Regions from separate parts of the Streptacidiphilus sp. EB129 genome, predicted to be linked through region 3. Evidence: riboswitches for the same ligand, from Rfam matches in the RefSeq annotation. Region 3 holds a riboswitch; each other region holds the start of a gene.
What was found. Region 3 has a riboswitch for cyclic di-AMP ahead of ABH925_RS11855 (transglycosylase family protein). Riboswitches for the same ligand answer to the same signal wherever they lie in the genome.
Positions count from the first base shown of each region.

Region 1: another riboswitch for cyclic di-AMP. It lies ahead of ABH925_RS00945 (hypothetical protein); the one in region 3 lies ahead of ABH925_RS11855 (transglycosylase family protein).
Region 2: another riboswitch for cyclic di-AMP. It lies ahead of ABH925_RS20790 (C40 family peptidase); the one in region 3 lies ahead of ABH925_RS11855 (transglycosylase family protein).
Region 4: another riboswitch for cyclic di-AMP. It lies ahead of ABH925_RS09470 (transglycosylase family protein); the one in region 3 lies ahead of ABH925_RS11855 (transglycosylase family protein).

Region 1 covers NZ_JBGCCS010000001.1:192,364-196,805, forward strand. Annotated here, with positions in the region: gene ABH925_RS00915 (DUF664 domain-containing protein) at 1-15, shown strand, start outside; gene ABH925_RS00920 (DUF6126 family protein) at 54-218, opposite strand; gene ABH925_RS00925 (ArsR/SmtB family transcription factor) at 275-727, opposite strand; gene ABH925_RS00930 (hypothetical protein) at 733-1,020, opposite strand; gene ABH925_RS00935 (DUF2461 domain-containing protein) at 1,188-1,832, opposite strand; gene ABH925_RS00940 (hypothetical protein) at 1,921-2,178, opposite strand; cyclic di-AMP (ydaO/yuaA leader) riboswitch at 2,421-2,570, shown strand; gene ABH925_RS00945 (hypothetical protein) at 2,592-3,806, shown strand; gene ABH925_RS00950 (hypothetical protein) at 3,918-4,442, opposite strand, start outside.
Region 2 covers NZ_JBGCCS010000016.1:107,462-111,903, reverse strand. Annotated here, with positions in the region: gene ABH925_RS20810 (urease subunit alpha) at 1-88, opposite strand, end outside; gene ABH925_RS20805 (urease subunit beta) at 165-521, opposite strand; gene ABH925_RS20800 (urease subunit gamma) at 518-820, opposite strand; gene ABH925_RS20795 (hypothetical protein) at 1,104-1,304, shown strand; cyclic di-AMP (ydaO/yuaA leader) riboswitch at 1,495-1,654, shown strand; gene ABH925_RS20790 (C40 family peptidase) at 1,657-2,226, shown strand; gene ABH925_RS20785 (inositol monophosphatase) at 2,284-3,087, shown strand; gene ABH925_RS20780 (8-amino-7-oxononanoate synthase) at 3,504-4,442, opposite strand, start outside.
Region 3 covers NZ_JBGCCS010000007.1:233,082-237,523, forward strand. Annotated here, with positions in the region: gene ABH925_RS11845 (septum formation initiator family protein) at 1-19, opposite strand, end outside; gene eno (phosphopyruvate hydratase) at 126-1,418, opposite strand; gene ABH925_RS11855 (transglycosylase family protein) at 1,593-2,381, opposite strand; cyclic di-AMP (ydaO/yuaA leader) riboswitch at 2,385-2,553, opposite strand; gene ABH925_RS11860 (cytochrome P450) at 2,678-4,057, opposite strand; gene ABH925_RS11865 (SDR family NAD(P)-dependent oxidoreductase) at 4,181-4,442, shown strand, end outside.
Region 4 covers NZ_JBGCCS010000006.1:2,774-7,215, reverse strand. Annotated here, with positions in the region: gene ABH925_RS09475 (hypothetical protein) at 133-597, shown strand; gene ABH925_RS09470 (transglycosylase family protein) at 899-2,044, opposite strand; cyclic di-AMP (ydaO/yuaA leader) riboswitch at 2,047-2,241, opposite strand; gene ABH925_RS09465 (hypothetical protein) at 2,423-3,043, opposite strand; partial or broken gene ABH925_RS09460 (serine/threonine-protein kinase) at 3,099-3,578, opposite strand; gene ABH925_RS09455 (FkbM family methyltransferase) at 3,741-4,442, opposite strand, start outside.

The DNA.
Region 1 (4,442 bases), on a different contig from region 3:
CGCCGCCGCTCCTGACCGCCGCCGCGCCGTATCGGTGCCGCGCCGGTACCGCGTCAGTGGTTCCGGCCGCCGAAGTAGAAGAGCAGCATCACGAAGCCGGCGAAGACGTGGAACCCGATCACGTAGATGAACGCGCGGATCCACACGCCCCGGTTGGAGCGGACACTGCTGCCCTCGGTGGAACCGGTGACGATCGGCCGGTCGACAGGGTCGGACATTCCTGGGTCCCCTTCCAGGGGCTGCGGCTGCGCGGTGGCGTGGTTCGGGCGGACGGTCATACGGGCTGGCGCTCGGCCGGCGGCGCGCCTCCCGGCTGTGCCTCGGCCATGGTCAGCGATGTCTGCGGCAGCGATGTCTGCGTCAGCGGTGCCCGGGTCAGGGCGGCGTCGGCCGATGCGGTCTCGGCCAGGCGCAGTTCGGCGAGCAGGTCCTGCTGTCCGGCCAGCAGGTCGGTGAGGATGCGGCGGGCGGCCCGCATCAGGTCGGCGACGTCCGTACCGGCCAGCGCGTAGACCACGGTGTCGGCCTCGCGGGTGGCGGTCACGATGCCGGAGCGGCGCAGTACCGCGAGTTGCTGGGACAGGTTGGAGCGCTCCACCTCGATCTGCGCGAGCAGTTCGCGCACCGGTGTCGGCCCGTCCTGCAGCAGTTCCAGTACCCGGATCCGGACCGGGTGCCCCAGCATTCGGAAGAACTCGGCCTTGGCCTGGTACAGCGGGACCGGCACAGCCCTCAACCCCTCGTCAGCTCGTCGTCACCCCCCACCGGAGGCGCCTCGGTACCACTGTCCTCGGCGCCACTGCCTTCGACGCCGTTGCCCTCGACACCGTTGCCCTCGTCGCTGTCGCGGGCGAACCGGAGGGCGTCCTCCAGCTCGTCCAGCGAGTCGCGGAGTGCGACCGGGTCCGAGGAGCCGGCGGCCGCCTCCAGTGCGCTTCGGGCGGCCTGGACGCGGGCGTCTGCCTGCGCGCTGGGCTCATCGGGTGCGGTCTGCTCCGACTGCTCGGCGAATTCGTCCACAACAGTCCCCTTGCCAGGAGAAACGGGGCCTGCGCCGGGGCTCCGGCGAACCCTCGCACCTGCTGACCTCACCATGCCACCAGTTGAAAACTTCTTCAATTCGACGGGACGTGGACCGGCGGCGGACTCACCGCAGATCTGGGGTCCGGGCCGCGGGGGAGCGGGGGCTACCGGCCCCGGGGTGCGAGCGACTCGCCCACGTGGGCGTCCAGCCATTCGGTCAGCGGCCGGCTGTGCCGCAGGAAGTCCACCACGTGCCGCTTCGCCGCCGCCGTCCCCAGCCAGGGCTCGACCGGCCACTGCCGCCAGCCGACCAGGTCCTTGTTGCGCAGCAGCGCGATCCTCGGGTGGTCCTTGGCGTAGCCGCGCGGTGCGGTCTTCAGCGGGTCGCGCGAGCTGACCCCTATGCCGTGCGCCTCCACGCCGGCGATCACCCGCAGCAGCTCCTCGCCGGTGACCTCCTCGGCGACGGCCTCGCGGTAGCGCTCCAGCTGGTCGGCGCTCATCATGTGGTACCCGGCCCCGGCTCCGAGCCCGTCCGCCGACAGCTGGACGTAGCCGCCCCGGCTGAGGGTGGCGCCGATCGCGGTCTTGTACGGGGACTTGTCGGCGCTGAAGCGGACGTCGCGGTTCGGGCGGAAGATCTTCCCCTCGCCGAACTCGTCCTCCAGCTCGGTCAGCAGCTCGGCCATCGGCGTGTACACCTCGGCCTCGTAGACGGCCTTGTGCGCGGTCCAGAAGGACTTGGAGTTGTCGTCCTCCAGACCCTCGTAGAACTCCAGCGCCTCGGCGCGCCAGCCCTTGAACGTCACAGCGCCGAGCCTACGCGGAGCACCGCCCGGCGGCGCGCGGATGACACACCCGCGTCACGGCACCGGCCCCCCGTCGGCCGGTCTGCCGTCAGCCGAGCCCGCTCAGCCAGTCGCGGGCGATCGCCACGCCCTGGCGGATGACGTCCTCGCTCTGGTTGATCCGGCTCTCCACGCCCAGCTTCCGGTTGAGGCTCAGGTTTACCTCGCGCGGGTTCTCGCCGAGAGCGCGGGCGAGCTCCATCACCAGTTCGTTCAGCACTCCGGACGGATTCGGTCCGACCCTCTCGGCCAGCGCGTTCGCGCCGGTCGCGGGTCTGACGCCGGCGTCGGGAGAGGTCGTTTCCATGCCGTGGGCTCCGTTCGAGCGGGGGGATGTGGTGGATCAGTGTGCCCGATGCCATCGCCGCTGTCTGCACCTGCCCGTGAACTCACAGCAACGGTTCCCGGACCGATGTGTGAGACATGGCACAGCTCATGGCTGGACGTTGAACGAACAACGTCACTCTGCCTAACCTGCACATTCCGCCTCGGGCGGACCTCGCCGTCGGGACGCCGAATCCCGTCCACCCGTCGGCGGGCAACCGAGCACGAATCGGACGAGAGCGGGGGAACCAGGTCGGTTTGCCGTACCCGCGTCGCCTCCACGGCCGCGCGCGGGCCCGGGCCCGGCTCGGGGTGAAGCCGCGCCCCCACGCGGCCGGGCCACCTCAGGCCCGAACCCGACAGCTCACCTCGCAGGCGTGTCACGAGGACCCCTTTATGCGTCTCCCCGCCATGCCCGTACGCCTCGGCGTGAACTCCGCCGCCGTCATAGGCCTGGCCGCCGCCGCCCTGGCCGCCGTCCCGCTGGCCACGCAGGCCCAGGCCGCCACCCCCCGGGTCACCCAGGACCGGCTCACCCCCACCGCCCTGACCGCCGGCAGCACCGCCACCGCGTCCCTCGCGGTCCACTCCAGCGCCTGCTTCACCGTGAGGACGCTGGGCGTGGGGGTCCGTGACGCCGCAGGCCGCAACCTCGACTTCCCCGGCTCGTCCGGCAACGTCCGGATCTGCCCCGCCGGCGTCTCGATCACCACCGCCGCACGCAGCCTGCCGGCCGGCTCGTACACGGAGTTCGGCTTCTGGCAGGGCACCGACGGTGTCTGGCACAACCTGGCCTCCCACACCCTGACCGTCTCCGCCGCGAAGACCCCGCCGGTCACGCCCCCGGTGACCCCTCCGCTCACGCCCCCGGTCGCTCCGCCGGTGACCCCGACCGCACCGGCCACGGCCGCGCCGGTCGCCGGCAAGTCGCTGGTCTGGAGCGACGAGTTCAGCGGCCCGGTCGCCTACGGCTCGCGCTGGGTCGGCAGCACCACCCCCTCGTACCGGTACGGCAACCACAACCCGGACGACAACAAGCTCGACTGGCTCGACCCCAGCGCCGTGACGGTCGCCAACGGCGTCGCCACCTTCACCGCCTCGCCCTCCTCGCACACCCTGGAGAACGGCAACCAGGCCTGGACCACCGGCCTGCTCACCACCCAGGGCTCCACCGAGGGCTTCCAGGTCAGGACCGGCGACTACGCCGAGACCCGGGTCCAGCTGCCCTCCGCCGAAGGTGCCTGGCCCGCGCTGTGGACCTGGAAGAACGGCACCACCGGCAACGGTGAGATCGACTCCTTCGAGTACCACCCGGACAACCCCAACCTGCTGGAGCTGACCAACCACGTCAGCCCCGCCCAGGACTACTACACCAACGCCGCCGCCATCGCGCCCGGCACGTGGGTGACCATCGGAACCTACTACGGCGCGACCTCGGTCGACTGGTACGTCAACGGCGTGAAGGTCTACTCCGACGGCCACGGCGTGGGCAGCAACTGGTCCGCGTACCTGATCCTCAACCTGTCGGTCGGCGCCGGGAAGTACCACCCCGCCCCCTCCGGCACGGCCCCGTTCTCCTTCGCCGCCGACTACGTCCGCGTCTACCGCTGACAGTCCATCGCTGACCGCCGGACGAGGCCGACAGCCCCGTGTGACGCCGAACGCCCCCGCAGTGCGGGGGCGTTCGGCGTCACCGGGTCCCTGTCCCGGCGGCTGCGGGCGTCATCGCCAGCGGGACACCAGCGGGGTGCAGGCCAGGGCCAGGATGACGCCGCCGCCCAGGGACAGGGCCAGCAGGGACCACCGCACGGCGGCGCCTCCGGGCTCGTCGGGACGGCGACGGCGCAGGTCGGGGGCGATCAGCCGGGGCAGTCGCCACAGGTAGGCGACGACGTGGACGGTCATCACGGCGGCCCAGCAGACGAAGCTCGCCTTGTGCAGGAACAGCATGGGCAACGGCAGCGGACCGGGGTCGCGGCCGAGGAAGGCCAGGGCGACGCCGGTGCCGATGACGCCGACGCTGGTGAGGATGACCAGCGGGCCCAGCATTCGGAGCAGCGGGACCGGCGGTCCCTTCCGCCGGTAGGCGGGGGAGCCGGTGTAGTAGCGCGCGAAGCGGTAGCCGGTCGAGCCCAGCTTGAGGCAGACCGGACCGATCAGCAGCAGACCGATGAAGTAGTGCCAGCTGAGCAGTCGGCTCAGCGAGAGGATGGTGACGCCCTCCGCGGCGAACAACGCCAGCAGCAC
Region 2 (4,442 bases), on a different contig from region 3:
CGACTTCGATCAGCAGATCCGTGTCGGCGAGCCGGATCCGGTCACCGACGGTGGGGCCGTAGAGGTCCGCGTAGCGCCTGCGCGTCATCGTCAGCGCCGGGACGGGCGCGGGCTGCTGCTGGGGCTGCGGCGTGGGGACGGGCTCGGACGGGGGTACGGGCACGTCAGTCATCGAGGCTTCCCTTCGTCTCGCCGCGCAGGCCGAAGACCTCGCGCCGTCCGGCCAGCGGGACCAGCTCGACCTCGGCCGGCAGGCCCGGCTCGAAGCGCACGGCGGTACCGGCCGGGATGTTGAGGCGCTGCCCGTGCGCTGCGGCCCGGTCGAACTCCAGACCGGGGTTGGCCTCGGCGAAGTGGTAGTGCGATCCGACCTGGATCGGGCGGTCCGCGGTGTTGACCACGGCGAGGGTGGTGACCGGCCGACCGAGGTTCAGCGCGACCTCGCCGTCCCCGAGCAGCAGCTCGCCCGGGACGACCGGACTCTCGGCCCGGGAGTGCCCCGGGTGCTCGGCCGGGTTCATCCGATCGGCTCATGGAGGGTGACCAGCTTGGTCCCGTCCGGGAAAGTGGCCTCGACCTGGACATCGTGGATCATCTCCGGGATCCCGTCCATCACGTCCGAACGGGTGAGCACCCGACGCCCCGACTCCATCAGCTCGGCCACGGTGCGGCCGTCCCTGGCCCCCTCCAGCACATGGACCGTCAGGAGGGCCACCGCCTCCGGATGGTTGAGCCGCAGCCCCCGCTCGCGGCGCGCCCTGGCGACGTCGGCGGCGACATGGATGAGCAGGCGCTCCTGCTCGTGCGGGGAGAGTCTCATCAGCGTGCACCTCTCACGGGTGCCCCGGGCCCACGGCCTGGGGGGTGGCACGCGGGCACGCCTTCGTGCCGCGGGGGTTGTCCGGGCAGCGGCGCGGGGATACCGGCCGGGTCGCACCGCACACGGGCCGCACTGCCCGCTGCCACCTCGGCCGATCGTCGCGCCCGGGGGCGGATCGTGTGCCGACACGCTAGCGGAAGGGCCGGTCCGCCGGTCAGAGGGCACACTCGGATTCACCCCCGGGTCGCCCCGGGAGCTTACTGCCCGTCATATCGCCATGTCCATGGCACTGCACTATGTGATGTCGGAATGCAGTGCTCCGCCAATGCCCGCCATCGGCGCCGCGCTCACCCGGTCGGCCGAACAGATCGAGCCGCCAAAGGCGGAACATTACCCTCCAGCGACCACCACCATGGGTGATATTCCCAGCTCAGGGCATATTCCCGCACGGCGTGTGAATTTTCTCAAGCCGCCTTCGAATTAGGCTGAATAGCTCTCACATCCGCCCCCGGTTCACTTCTTTGGGGCATTGGAAACACTGGGTGACAAGAATCACAAATGGCTGGCATGACGTGAAGATCGCATAAAAACGTGCCAATACTGTCCGCCGAACCAATAAGTCCTCGCCGCCGTGGCGGGGCGGTCCGGCCGGACGCCGAGTCTCGCCACCGGTCGGACGCCAGGTGCCCACACACCTGACAGGCGAGAACGGGAGACCCGAGCAGGCCGGGACGGCGCGACCGTCCCTTGGGGTGAAGCCATCACGGTGGCCGGGCAGCTTTCGGAGCCCGAACCCGACAGGGAGACCTTTCGTAGGCGGTTCCGGAAGGACACGCATGACTGCGTCCGTTCCTACCCACGCCCAGATTCAGCAGGACCAGGGGGAGCAGCAGGACCAGAGGGGCCGTCAGGACCAGCACCAGCACCAGCACCAGGAGCAGCGGGACCGACGGGAGGCCGTGAACAGCCGCCGCTGGCGGCCGGCCGTGGCCTCCGCGCTCACCCTGGCCGCACTGGCGGGCAGCACCCTGCTGGCCGCCGCACCGGCCGACGCCGCCACCGTCGAGATGAAGGCGCTGAGCATCGCGGCATCGAAGCACGGCGACCCCTACGGCTGGGGCGCCACCGGCCCGAACCGCTTCGACTGCTCAGGGCTGACGTACTACGCCTTCAAGCACGCCGGGAGGACCCTGCCGCGAACCGCACAGGCGCAGTACAACAGCGTGCGACATATCTCGAAGTCCAGCCTCCGACCGGGTGACCTGGTCTTCTTCCACTACGGAAGCTACGTCTACCACGTCGGAATCTACGCCGGCGGCGGCATGATCTGGCACGCGCCGCGCCCGGGCTCGTACGTGAAGAAGGAGCGGATCTGGACCAACTCGGTCTGGTACGGCCGCCCCTGACCGCCCGTCCCCGGTCGGTGCCGGACGTGTACCGGCCGGGGCCCTAATCTGACGATCATGACTGCTGTGTCGATCGACGCCGTGACCGGGATCCTGTCCGAGGCGGCGGAGGCCGCGATCCTCCCCCGCTTCCGGGCCCTGGCCGAGGGGGAGGTGACCGAGAAGTCGCCGGGCGAGCTGGTCACCGTCGCCGACCGCGAGGCCGAGGACCTGATCAGCCGTCGGCTGCGCACACTCCTGGACGCGCCGGTCGTCGGCGAGGAGGCCACCGCCGCCGACCCGGGGCTGGTCGCCGCGCTGCGGGAGGCCCCGGCGGCCTGGCTGGTGGACCCACTGGACGGGACCGCCAACTTCGTCGCCGGCCGCCCCGAGTACGCGGTCATGGCCGCCCTGGTCCGGGCCGGGGAGACGGTGGCGGCGTGGATCGTACAACCCGCCGAGGGGCGCGCCTACGTCGCCGAACGGGGCGCCGGGGCCTGGCGGGACGGCACCAGGATCCGGCGGACGCCCGCACCCGCCGACCCGTCAGAGCTGCGCGGAGCGGTGCTGACCCGGTTTCTGGACCCCGTCGCCAGGGCCCGGGTCGCCGCTGCGGCACCCCGGTTCGCCGAACTCGGCCCGGGCACGGGCTGCGCGGGCGTGGACTATCCGCGCGTGCTGGACGGCGGGCAGGACTTCGTCCTGTTCCACCGCACCCTCCCCTGGGACCACGCCCCGGGCACCCTGCTGCTCACCGAGGCGGGCGGCCTCGCCCAGCGGCCGGACGGCACCCCCTATCGCCCCACCGACGACCGCACCGGCCTCCTCGCCACCGCCGACCCCATCACCTGGCACACCGTCCGCCCCCTCCTGCTGCCCTGAACCATCAGTGCAGAGCGTCGGCGCCGGGGCCAGAAGCGGGGGTGGTGGCGGAAGAAGGACGGTGCATGGTCATGGGTCCAGCTTTCGGGGTAGTGCGCTGACGCCTGTGAGCCTTCCAGGCCGGGCGTCGAGCGGGGAGTGGCAGAAATGACAGCGTGCACATCGGCGGGGCCGCCCTATCCGGCACTCGCCGCAAGAGCACACCATCAACCGGCCCCTCGTCATCCTGCTGCTCATGGCGGACGAGGGCGAACTGCACGACAACAAGTACGGCCCGGAGCCCGACCGTCGGCACCCGCCGCGTCGTGGCGTGCGTGGCGACACCGCAGGCGAGCAGCTGTCCCAGGCCTGAGCCGGGGCCCGAAGGCCCGATTCGATCGTCGGCCGGGCACCGGGGGTGCCCAGCCGACGCGGGGTCAGCGGGGGGCGGTGCGGGTGAGGGTGGCGACGGCGTGGTCGATCTGGTCGGGGGTCAGGTCGGCGCGGGCGGTCAGCCGCAGGCGTGACCAGCGGTCCGGGACGGACGGCGGGCGGAAGCAGCCGACGGCCAGGCCCTGGCGGCGGCACTCCGTGGCCCAGGCCAGCGCGGCCTCAGGGGAGGCGACGCGGATCGAGACGACTGCCGCGTCCGGCGTGGACACCTGCAGGCCGTGTGCGGCGAGCCGGGTTGACAGTGTGCGCGCCACCTCGCGCGCTCGTTCGGCGCGCTGCGGCTCCTCGCGGATCAGCCGCAGCGCACCCAGCGCCGCGCCCACCGCCGCAGGGGCGAGTCCGGTGTCGAAGATGAACGTCCGAGCGGCCTGCACCAGGTGGTCGATGACGCGGCGCGGGCCCAGCACCGCCCCGCCCTGCGAGCCGAGCGACTTGGAGAGGGTGACCGTGGTCACCACGTCCGGCGAACCGGCCAGCCCGGCGGCGGCCGTCGCGCCGGCTCCGCCGGGGCCGAGCACGCCGAAGCCGTGCGCGTCGTCGACCAGCAGCGCCGCGCCGTGGGCCCGGCAGGCGGCGGCATGCCCGGCGAGGGGCGCGGCGTCACCGTCCACCGAGAACACCGAGTCGCTGATCACCAGCGCGCGGCGCCGGGTACGGCCGGCCAGCGCGGCGCGGACCGCGTCCGGCGAACGGTGCGCGGCCCGGGTGACCTCGGCGCGGGCCAGCCGGCAGCCGTCGATCAGCGAAGCGTGGTTGAGCTCGTCGGAGACGATCAGGGTGTCGGCGTCGGTCAGCGCGGTGACGGCGGCGAGGTTGGCGGTGTAGCCGGAGGAGAACACCAGGGCCGCCTCGGCTCCGCTGAAGTCCGCGAGCTCGGCCTCCAGTTCGGCGTGCAGCGCGGTACTGCCGGTGACCAGGCGCGA
Region 3 (4,442 bases):
CGCCCTTGCTGCCGCTCACGCGCTCGCCCCTCCCGTCGATGCCCGACCGTGCTGCTGAACAGGGATACGCCGGTGCCCCGCCGACCCACCCTAAAGGGTGCGGGCGACGGGGCACCGGAGCGACGTCAGCTCGCCGAGCTGTGCTGGAAGCGCGGGAACGCGGCGCGGCCCGCGTACTCCGCGGCGTCGTCGAGGATCTCCTCGATGCGCAGCAGCTGGTTGTACTTGGCGGTGCGGTCCGAGCGGGCCGGGGCGCCGGTCTTGATCTGGCCGCAGTTGGTGGCGACGGCGAGGTCGGCGATGGTGACGTCCTCGGTCTCGCCGGAGCGGTGCGACATCATGCAGCGGAAGCCGTTGCGCTGGGCCATCTCGACCGCGTCCAGGGTCTCGGTCAGCGAACCGATCTGGTTGACCTTCACCAGCAGCGAGTTCGCGATGCCCTCCTTGATGCCCCGGGCCAGGCGGGTCGGGTTGGTCACGAACAGGTCGTCACCGACCAGCTGGACCTTGCTGCCCAGACGCTCGGTGATGACCTTCCAGCCGGCCCAGTCGTCCTCGAACAGCGGGTCCTCGATGGAGACCAGCGGGTAGGCCGCGACCAGCTCCTCGTAGTACTCGGTCATCTCGGCGGCCGAGCGGGACTTGCCCTCGAACTCGTACTTGCCGTCCTTGTAGAACTCGGACGCGGCGACGTCCAGCGCCAGCGCGACATCGCGGCCGGGGACGTAGCCGGCCTCCTTGATGGCCTCGATGATGAGGTCCAGCGCGGCGCGGTTGGACTCCAGGTTCGGCGCGAAGCCGCCCTCGTCGCCCAGGCCGGTGGACAGGCCGCGCTGCTTCAGCACCGACTTGAGCTGGTGGTAGACCTCGACACCCCAGCGCACGGCCTCGGAGAAGGACTCGGCGCCGATCGGAGCGATCATGAACTCCTGGATGTCGACGTTGGAGTCCGCGTGCGAACCGCCGTTGAGGATGTTCATCATCGGGACCGGCAGCAGGTGCGCGTTCGGGCCGCCCAGGTAGCGGAACAGCGGCAGGTCGCTGGCCTCGGAGGCCGCGTGGGCCACCGCGAGGGAGACGCCGAGGATGGCGTTGGCGCCGAGCGAGGACTTGTCCGGAGTGGCGTCCAGGTCCAGCATCGCCTGGTCGATCAGGCGCTGCTCGGTGGCGTCGTAGCCGACCAGCTCCGGGCCGATCTGCTCGATGACCGCGAGCACGGCCTTCTCCACGCCCTTGCCGCCGTAACGGTTCTTGTCACCGTCGCGCATTTCCAGGGCCTCGAAGGCGCCGGTCGAGGCGCCGGACGGAACGGCGGCACGGCCGGTGCTGCCGTCGTCGAGGCCGACCTCGACCTCGACCGTGGGGTTGCCTCGCGAGTCGAGGATCTCCCGGGCTACGACGACGTCGATGGACGGCACAGGCATCTCCTTGGGGCTGCTCCTACTGGTTTACCCCCTGAGCCTATCCGCAGGAGGGCTCGCAGCGACGCGGCGCTCGCGGGAGTCCCACGATGCGGCGCCCCTACTCACCAGTAGTTCACCCAGGGGTGCGCTGGCGGGCAGGGACGCCCTCGTCCCGTCGGAGTCGACCCGTCAGCCGACCTGGAGCTGCTGGCCCGGGTAGATGAGGTTCGGGTTGCCGCCCACCGTCGACCTGTTGTCCTGGTAGAGCGTCTGCCAGCCACCGCCCAGGTGCGCGGACGCGGCGATCCCGGACAGGGTGTCACCGGGCTTGACGGTGTAGCCGCCGTGGCCGACCGCGTGCTGCCCGGGCACCGATGCCTGCGGCGCGGACTGCGCGGCGGGCTGCGTGGTGGACTGTGCAGTGGTGGACTGCGGCGCGGACTGCTCGGTGGCGGTCGGCTTGCGGTGCTTGCCGGTGCCGGTGTGGGTCGTGGTGCCGTGGGTCGGGGAGCTCTTGGTCGGCGTGCTCTTGGTCGTGGTGCTCCGCGCCGGGGTACCGGTGTCGACGGAGGCCGGGGCGCCGCCACGGGTCAGGCCGGCCTGCGGGCCGCACACCGGCCAGGCGCCGGGGCCCTGCGAGGCCAGCACCTTCTCGGCGACGGCGATCTGCTGGGCCTTGCTGGCCCGGTTCGCGGTGGACGCGTACGAACCGCCGCCGTAGGCGGACCAGGTCGAGGCGGAGAACTGCAGTCCGCCGTAGTAGCCGTTGCCGGTGTTGATCGACCAGTCGCCGCTGCTCTCGCAGTTGGCGACCTTGTCCCAGGTGGACACCGAGGCCGCGGAGGCGGAGGTGGCACCGATGAGCGGCAGGGCTATCCCGGCGGTGGCCAGGCCACCGGTGGCGACCAGGCGCCGGGTCTGGCTGGTGCGCGGCTTGCGATGGCGGCCGGTGCTGTTCACGGGCATGGCGAAGGGCATGGCAGGTGTCCTCTCCGACGCCTGCGAGGTGAGCTGTCGGGTTCGGGCCGTGAGGTAGCCCGGGCGCATGACACGCCTTCACCCCCAGCCGCAGCCCCGTGGACTGCGGCGACTTACCTGGGTCCCCCGCTCCTGCCCAATGAAGAAGTCTTGGTACCGGCGCACGGCTGGACAGGACTCGGCGTCCCGTACGACGGCCGCCCACGTGTGCGGGCGTTCTGGGCAGGCTAGACAGACCGGACTGATAATCACAAGCCCATCAGTTCGCCTCACCCGTCCCGGAACTGGCGCGGCGGCTACTCCGGCAGCGCCTCGGGCGGCTGCTTCGCGGGCTGCTCCGGGCGGTAGCCGACCGGGAGTTGGCGCAGCCCACGCATGATCAGGCCGCCGCGCCAGCGCAGTTCCCCGGGCGCGACGGTGAGGTGCAGATCGGGGAGGCGGGTGAGCAGCGCGGCGAGAGCGTACTGGGCCTCAAGTCGGGCCAGCGGGGCGCCGATGCAGTAGTGGATGCCGTGACCGAAGCCGAGGTGCGGGTTGTCCCGGCGTTCGAGGTCCAGCAGGTCGGGCTGGTCGAAGCGGGCCGGATCGCGGTCCGCGCCGGCCAGCACCACCAGCACCGGATCGCCGACCGCGATGTCCTGGCCGCCCAGGGTGATCGGGCTGGTGGCGAAGCGCCAGGTGGCGAGCTCCACCGGGCCGTCGTAGCGCAGCAGTTCCTCGACCGCGGTGGCCAGCAGCGCGGTCTCGCCGGCGGCGAGCGAGGCCTGCAGCTCGGCCCGCTGCCGGGGATGGTTCAGCAGGTGGTAGAGGCCGTTGCCGATGAGGTTGACAGTGGTCTCGAAGCCGGCGAAGAGCAGGATGAAGGCCATCGCCGCGGCCTCGTTCTCGGTCAGGTGCTCGCCGTGGTCGCTGGCCCGGATCAGGTCGGAGATCAGGTCGTCACCGGCCTGTCCCGAGGCGATGTCGGCGCGCTTGCGGTGGATCAGTTCGGCGAGGTAGGCCCGGATCCGCTTCACCGCGCGGGCCACGCCGCCGCGCGGGCTGCCGCCGCCGGCGCCCGGCTTCTCGTGCCGGACCATCATCCCGGCCCAGTCCCGGAAGTCGTCCTGGTCCTCGGCGGGGACGCCGAGCAGGTCGCAGATGGCGTAGATGGGCAGCGGGAAGGCGAACTCGTGGATCAGGTCGGCCTCACCCCGCTCCGCGAAGCCGTCGATCAGCCGGTCGGTGAGCTCCCGGACCCGGGGTTCGAACAGGGCGACGCGGCGCGGAGTGAAGGCCTTGGAGACCAGCCGCCGCAGCCGGGTGTGGTCCGGCGGGTCGATATTCAGCAGATGGGTCATCAGGTCCGCGTTGCGCTCGCCGGGGATGCCGACCCGGCCGCTGCGGTGGCCCTGGCCGCTGTGGTGGGCCGGGCTCTTGCTCAGCCGGGCGTCCGCCAGCGCCTGCCGGGCGTCGTCGTAGCGGGTGACCAGCCAGGCCTCGACCCCGCTGGGCAGCGTGGTCCGGTGCACCGGATCATGGCTCCGCAGCCAGGCGTACGCGGGGTAGGGGTCGGCCGCGAACTCCCAGGTGAAGAGTTCCGGGCCGGTCTCGGCGACAGCGCTCGGGACAGCACTCGGGACACTGCCCGGGAGAGTGGTCGGGGCGGCTGTCGGAACGGTGGGCGGCTTGTGCACTCCTTGACGGTAGCCGGAGGTTGACCCGCGTCACGGACGGGCACTGTTGCGGTGGCGGGCGGGATGCTTACGATCACCGGCAGTGAACGGGCCGTGCGGGGGCCCGGCGAGAGGAGTCAGGACATGCAGATACGCGGATCCGTCGTGGTCGTGACCGGTGCGGCCGGTGGCATCGGGGCGGCTTTGGCGCGCCGTTTCGCCGCCGAGGGCGCGCGCGGGCTGCTGCTCGCGGACCTGGACGCGGCCCGGGTGGAGGACCTCGCGCTCGAACTGGACCGTGAGGGTTGTCACACCGTCGGCGTCGGCAGCGACGTGACCCGGGAGAGCGACGTCCGCGCCCTGGTGGAGACCGCCGAGAAGCACCTCGGTCCGGTGGACCTGTTCT
Region 4 (4,442 bases), on a different contig from region 3:
TTCAGATATTGACCGACCTCCGACAAGTCCGTTTTACTCTTGAGTAACGTCATTCTCCGGCCGCACCCAGGGGAATCGATCAATCACGCCCGGACTCCCTGGGGCAGCCTTACCGAAAGGCTTGGCATGCCCATGTCCAGACCCCTTCGCGACTCCCTGGCGCCTCGCCTCGCCGCCGCGGTCCTGTGCCTGGCCGTGGCCTGGATCCACGTCCAGGACCAGGGCGGATTCCCCGGCAACAAGACCCCCACCTACGTCGGCATCGGCTACTACGCCCTGGAGGCCACCGGCGTGCTCTGCGCCCTGGCCCTGTTCGCCGGCCGCAGTCTCCCGTCGCGCGTCCTGTTCTGGCTCGCCATCGCGGGAGTGGCCCTGGGGCCGCTCCTCGGCTACATCCTGTCGCGCGGCCCGGGGCTGCCGGACTACAGCGACGACAGGGGCAACTGGACCGAGCCCCTGGGACTGGTCAGCATCGCGGTGGAAGTCGTGCTGCTGACCCTGGCTCTCACCCAGGCCCTCGCCAGCAGGCCGGCCGTCGGGGGTACCCGAGAACGCGCGGGCACGTCACCGCGGCAGCGCAGCGCGGCGTCCAACTGACCGCACCGAATCCCCGTGGAACACTCCGGCCTTGGGAATCCAGCCCGGCATTCCCCGGAGTTAAAAGGCCCAGAGAATGAACAGCCAGGAGTGCGCTGATTTCCTGGACGCGTACACCAGGCTGCTGGAAAGGGACCGGTCCGGCCCGTATTTCGCCGACCACCCGAAGAGCGAGCCCCCTTCGGCACCGGCCGGGGTCGGGCTTGAGGCGGGGGACGGTCCACCGACGCAGCAGCCCGCCGCACGGCTCCCCAACAGGGGAGGCCGTGCGGCGGGCGGGCGCCGGGCAGGAGTCGGTCCGTCAGTACCAGTTGTGGGCCTGCCAGAAGGCCCAGGCCTGGTTGGGGCTGCCGTACGTGGTGTTCATGTAGTCCAGCGCCCAGCGCAGCTGGGTGGCGGGGTTGGTCTGCCAGTCGGCGCCGGCGGAGGCCATCTTGTCGCCGGGCAGCGACTGGGGCAGGCCGTAGGCACCGGAGGAGGGGTTGGTGGCGCTGACGTTCCAGCCGCTCTCGTGGGAGATGATCTGGTCGAACGAGGCGAGCTGGTCGGCCGGGACGATCTGCGCGGCGATGGACTGCGGGTCGCCGGAGAGGTTGGCGGCGGGGGCGGCGGTCGAGCCCGAGGACGACTGGGCGCCGGTGCTCTGGGTCGCGGGGACCTGTGTCTCGTTCTGGGCGGCGCCGCTCTGGGCCGAGCTGTTCGACGCACCGCCGGTCAGACGAAGACGCTGACCCGGGAAGATCATGTTCGGGCCGTCAGTCAGGGTGGAGCGGTTCAGCTGATACAGCGTCTGCCAGCCACCGGCCACGTGGTGGGACTGCGCGATCGTGGACAGCCAGTCGCCGGAGGCCACGGTGTAGGTGGTGGGCGCGGCGGTGGTGGGCGCTGCGGTGGTGGGTGCGGCCGTGGTGGGTGCGGCCGGGGCCGCCTGGGCGGTCGAGGACTGCTGCGCCGGAGCCGGGGATTCCGAACCCTCGGAGTCGCCCGAGGCCTGGGCGGCACCGCTGCTGGAGGAGGATGCGCCGGAGCCGGCGGAGGCGGTGCTGACACTGGCGGGTGCGCCGCCCTGGCTCAGGCCGGCCTGGGGGCCGCACACCGGCCAGGCAGTGGGACCCTGCGAGGCGAGCACCTTCTCCGCGACGGCGATCTGCTGACTCTGGGTGGCCTGGTCGGCGGTGGCGGCATACTGCTGGCCGCCGTAGGCGTCCCAGGTGGAGGCGGAGAACTGCAGTCCGCCGTAGTAGCCGTTGCCCGTGTTGATCGACCAGTTGCCGGAGCTTTCACACTGGGCGACCTGGGCCCAGGTCGAGACCGGGGCGGCGAAGGCGCTCGTCGTGCCGACGAGCGGGATGGCTATGCCCGCGCCGGCCACGCCGGCGGTGGCGACCAGGCGCTTGGCCTGGTTGGTACGGGGGCGACGATGACGGCCATTTCCAGGCATGAGCATGACAGAAGCCTCTCCGACGCCTGCGAGGTGAGCTGTCGGATTCGGGCCGTGAGGTAGCCCGGCCGCGCCGAAGCACGGCTTCACCCCAAGCCGCAGCCGGGTGCGCTGCGGCGACTTACCTGGTTCCCCCGCCTCTGCCGTGGTGATGTTTGTGGGCGCCCTCGACCTCCGCCGGCAGAATTCGGCGTTCCGGAGTGCGAGGTTCCGCTAGATGCGAACAGGCTGCACGCTAGACAGAAGGGAGGCCGCAGTGCAACTGGCTGTGACGACGGCCACAGGGGATCAGCACACAGGCATCCCTTATGTCCCATTGAGGGAGAAATGACATGTTGTCACACCGATTGCACGGGAACGAGCGCCCCGGCAGGCGGGCCCCGGTCACTGGGGCGGGAGGGCCACCAGGGTGTTTCCCTGACGGGCCGCCACCAGAGTGCCGGTCGGGTCCTCGGCCACCATCCAGGCGTCGGTGCGGGTGACCGGCTCGCTGTAGCGCCAGCGGACCGAGCCGTCGGAGGCGTTGATCGCCCAGAAGCCGTCCGCGCCGCCGGCCGCCGGGACCAGCAGCAGATCGGCGCCGAGTTTGCCCGCCACGGAGTCCCAGGCGGCGATCCCGACCGGGTCGTTCATCGTCCAGCCGACGCCGGGGGTTTCGACGAGCCCCCAGGTGTAGACGGTGCTGCCGTTGGTGTTCTCCACGACGATGACCTGAGCCCCGAACTGGTTCCCCCCGAACTCGCCGGTCTTGGTGCCGGTGGCCGGGTCGATCACCAGCGCCGTCCGCAGCTCCTCGCGCATCACGACGCGGTTCCCGGCCACGCGAACGTGGGACACATCGAGCGCGGCCACCCCCGGGTAGGTCCAACTGCTGGTGCCCGTCGCCTGGTCGTAGGCCTGCAGGTCGGCCACCTCGGTGGCGTCCTTGCTGAGGTTGGCCTTCACCAGCACCTTGCCGCCGGCCAGCACCGCCGCCGCGCCCTGCGGGCACAGGTCCGCAGCCACTGCGGCCGGGGTCGGGCGGGCGGCCGGGTTCTTGGCGAAGCAGGAGCGGAGCAGCGGCGTCAGCCCGGCCGAAGTCGATGACCCGTGGCCCCCCGGGCGAGAGCAGCACGTTCCCGGGCTTGAGGTCGCGGTGCACGAGGCCCACCGCGTGGATTCCGCACAGCGCCTCGGCAAGGCCCGCGCCCAGGGCGCGCAGGCTGCGCTCCGGCAGCGGCCCGTGCTCGGCCACCGCAGCGCCGAGTGTCGGGCCGAGCACATACGCGGTCGCCAGCCAGGGGGTCGCCGCCCGGGTGTCCGCGCCCTCCACCGGCGCGGTCCAGGGGCCGGTCACCGCGCGGGCCATGGCCACCTCGCGGGCGAACCGATCGCGGAACTGCTGGTCCGCCGCCAGATCGGGCCGGACCACCTTGACCGCCACCGCCCGGCCGCCGGCCGAACGCGCGAGATAGACCCGGCCCATGCCGCCCTCGCCCAGCCGCGCCAGCAGCCGGTACGGGCCGAGCTGCTGCGGATCCGACGCCTCCAGCGGCTGCACCGCGCTCCCCCGTTCCTCCGCGCGACCGGGAGCCGTGGAGCTACGTCTCACGACCGGGGCGACGCCTCCAGCGACTTGCCGTGCCCACGGTGATCATGTGCACAGGCGGGGACATTATCGCCATGCGCTCGGACCTGGCTTGGAAAAATTTGACCTCACCTCTCAACTGCGGACGGCGTACACCGTGTAGTAGTCCAGATGCGCCAGCGCTGCCGGCGCCTCGGTCCTGACCGAGAACCCGTGCGCGGTGAGCATCCCCATGGCCCTGTCGAGCGTGCCCTCCAGGTCCTGCAACTCCAGCACGATCTGGTCGATGCGCTGCCAGTCCGCGTCGTCGATCCCCTGCAGCACGTCGAGTTCTGCGCCTTCCACGTCGACCTTGAGCAGGTCGACGCGATCGATGCCGGGATACCGCGCCAGCGCCGTGGACAGCCGTTCCACGGTGACGGTCACGTCTTCGCCCTGATACAGGTGGTCGCCCACCCCGTCTCCCCACATGCTCGCGATGTGGTCGCGGTCGTGCTTCTTCTGATCGGGATAGCGGGTCGAGTTGCCGGGCAGGTTGGGGTAGAAGGTGAAGGTGACGGGCCCCTCGAAGTCACCGGAGAGGCCGTGCGGTACCACCTCAACGTCGGTGGCGTGGTGGAGTTCGAGATTGCTGCGCAGGGCCTGGAGAGTCCTCGGCATGGGCTCGAAGGCCACGATTCGGGCCTGCGGCCAGTGGCGCTTGACGTACAGCGAGAAGATCCCGACGTTCGCGCCGACGTCCAGCACGCAGCCGTTGGCGGGCACGGTGATGCCGTGCCGCAGGTAGGTGTGGTCGGTGAACATCTCGGCGTAGATGGCCTTCAGTTCCTGGACGGC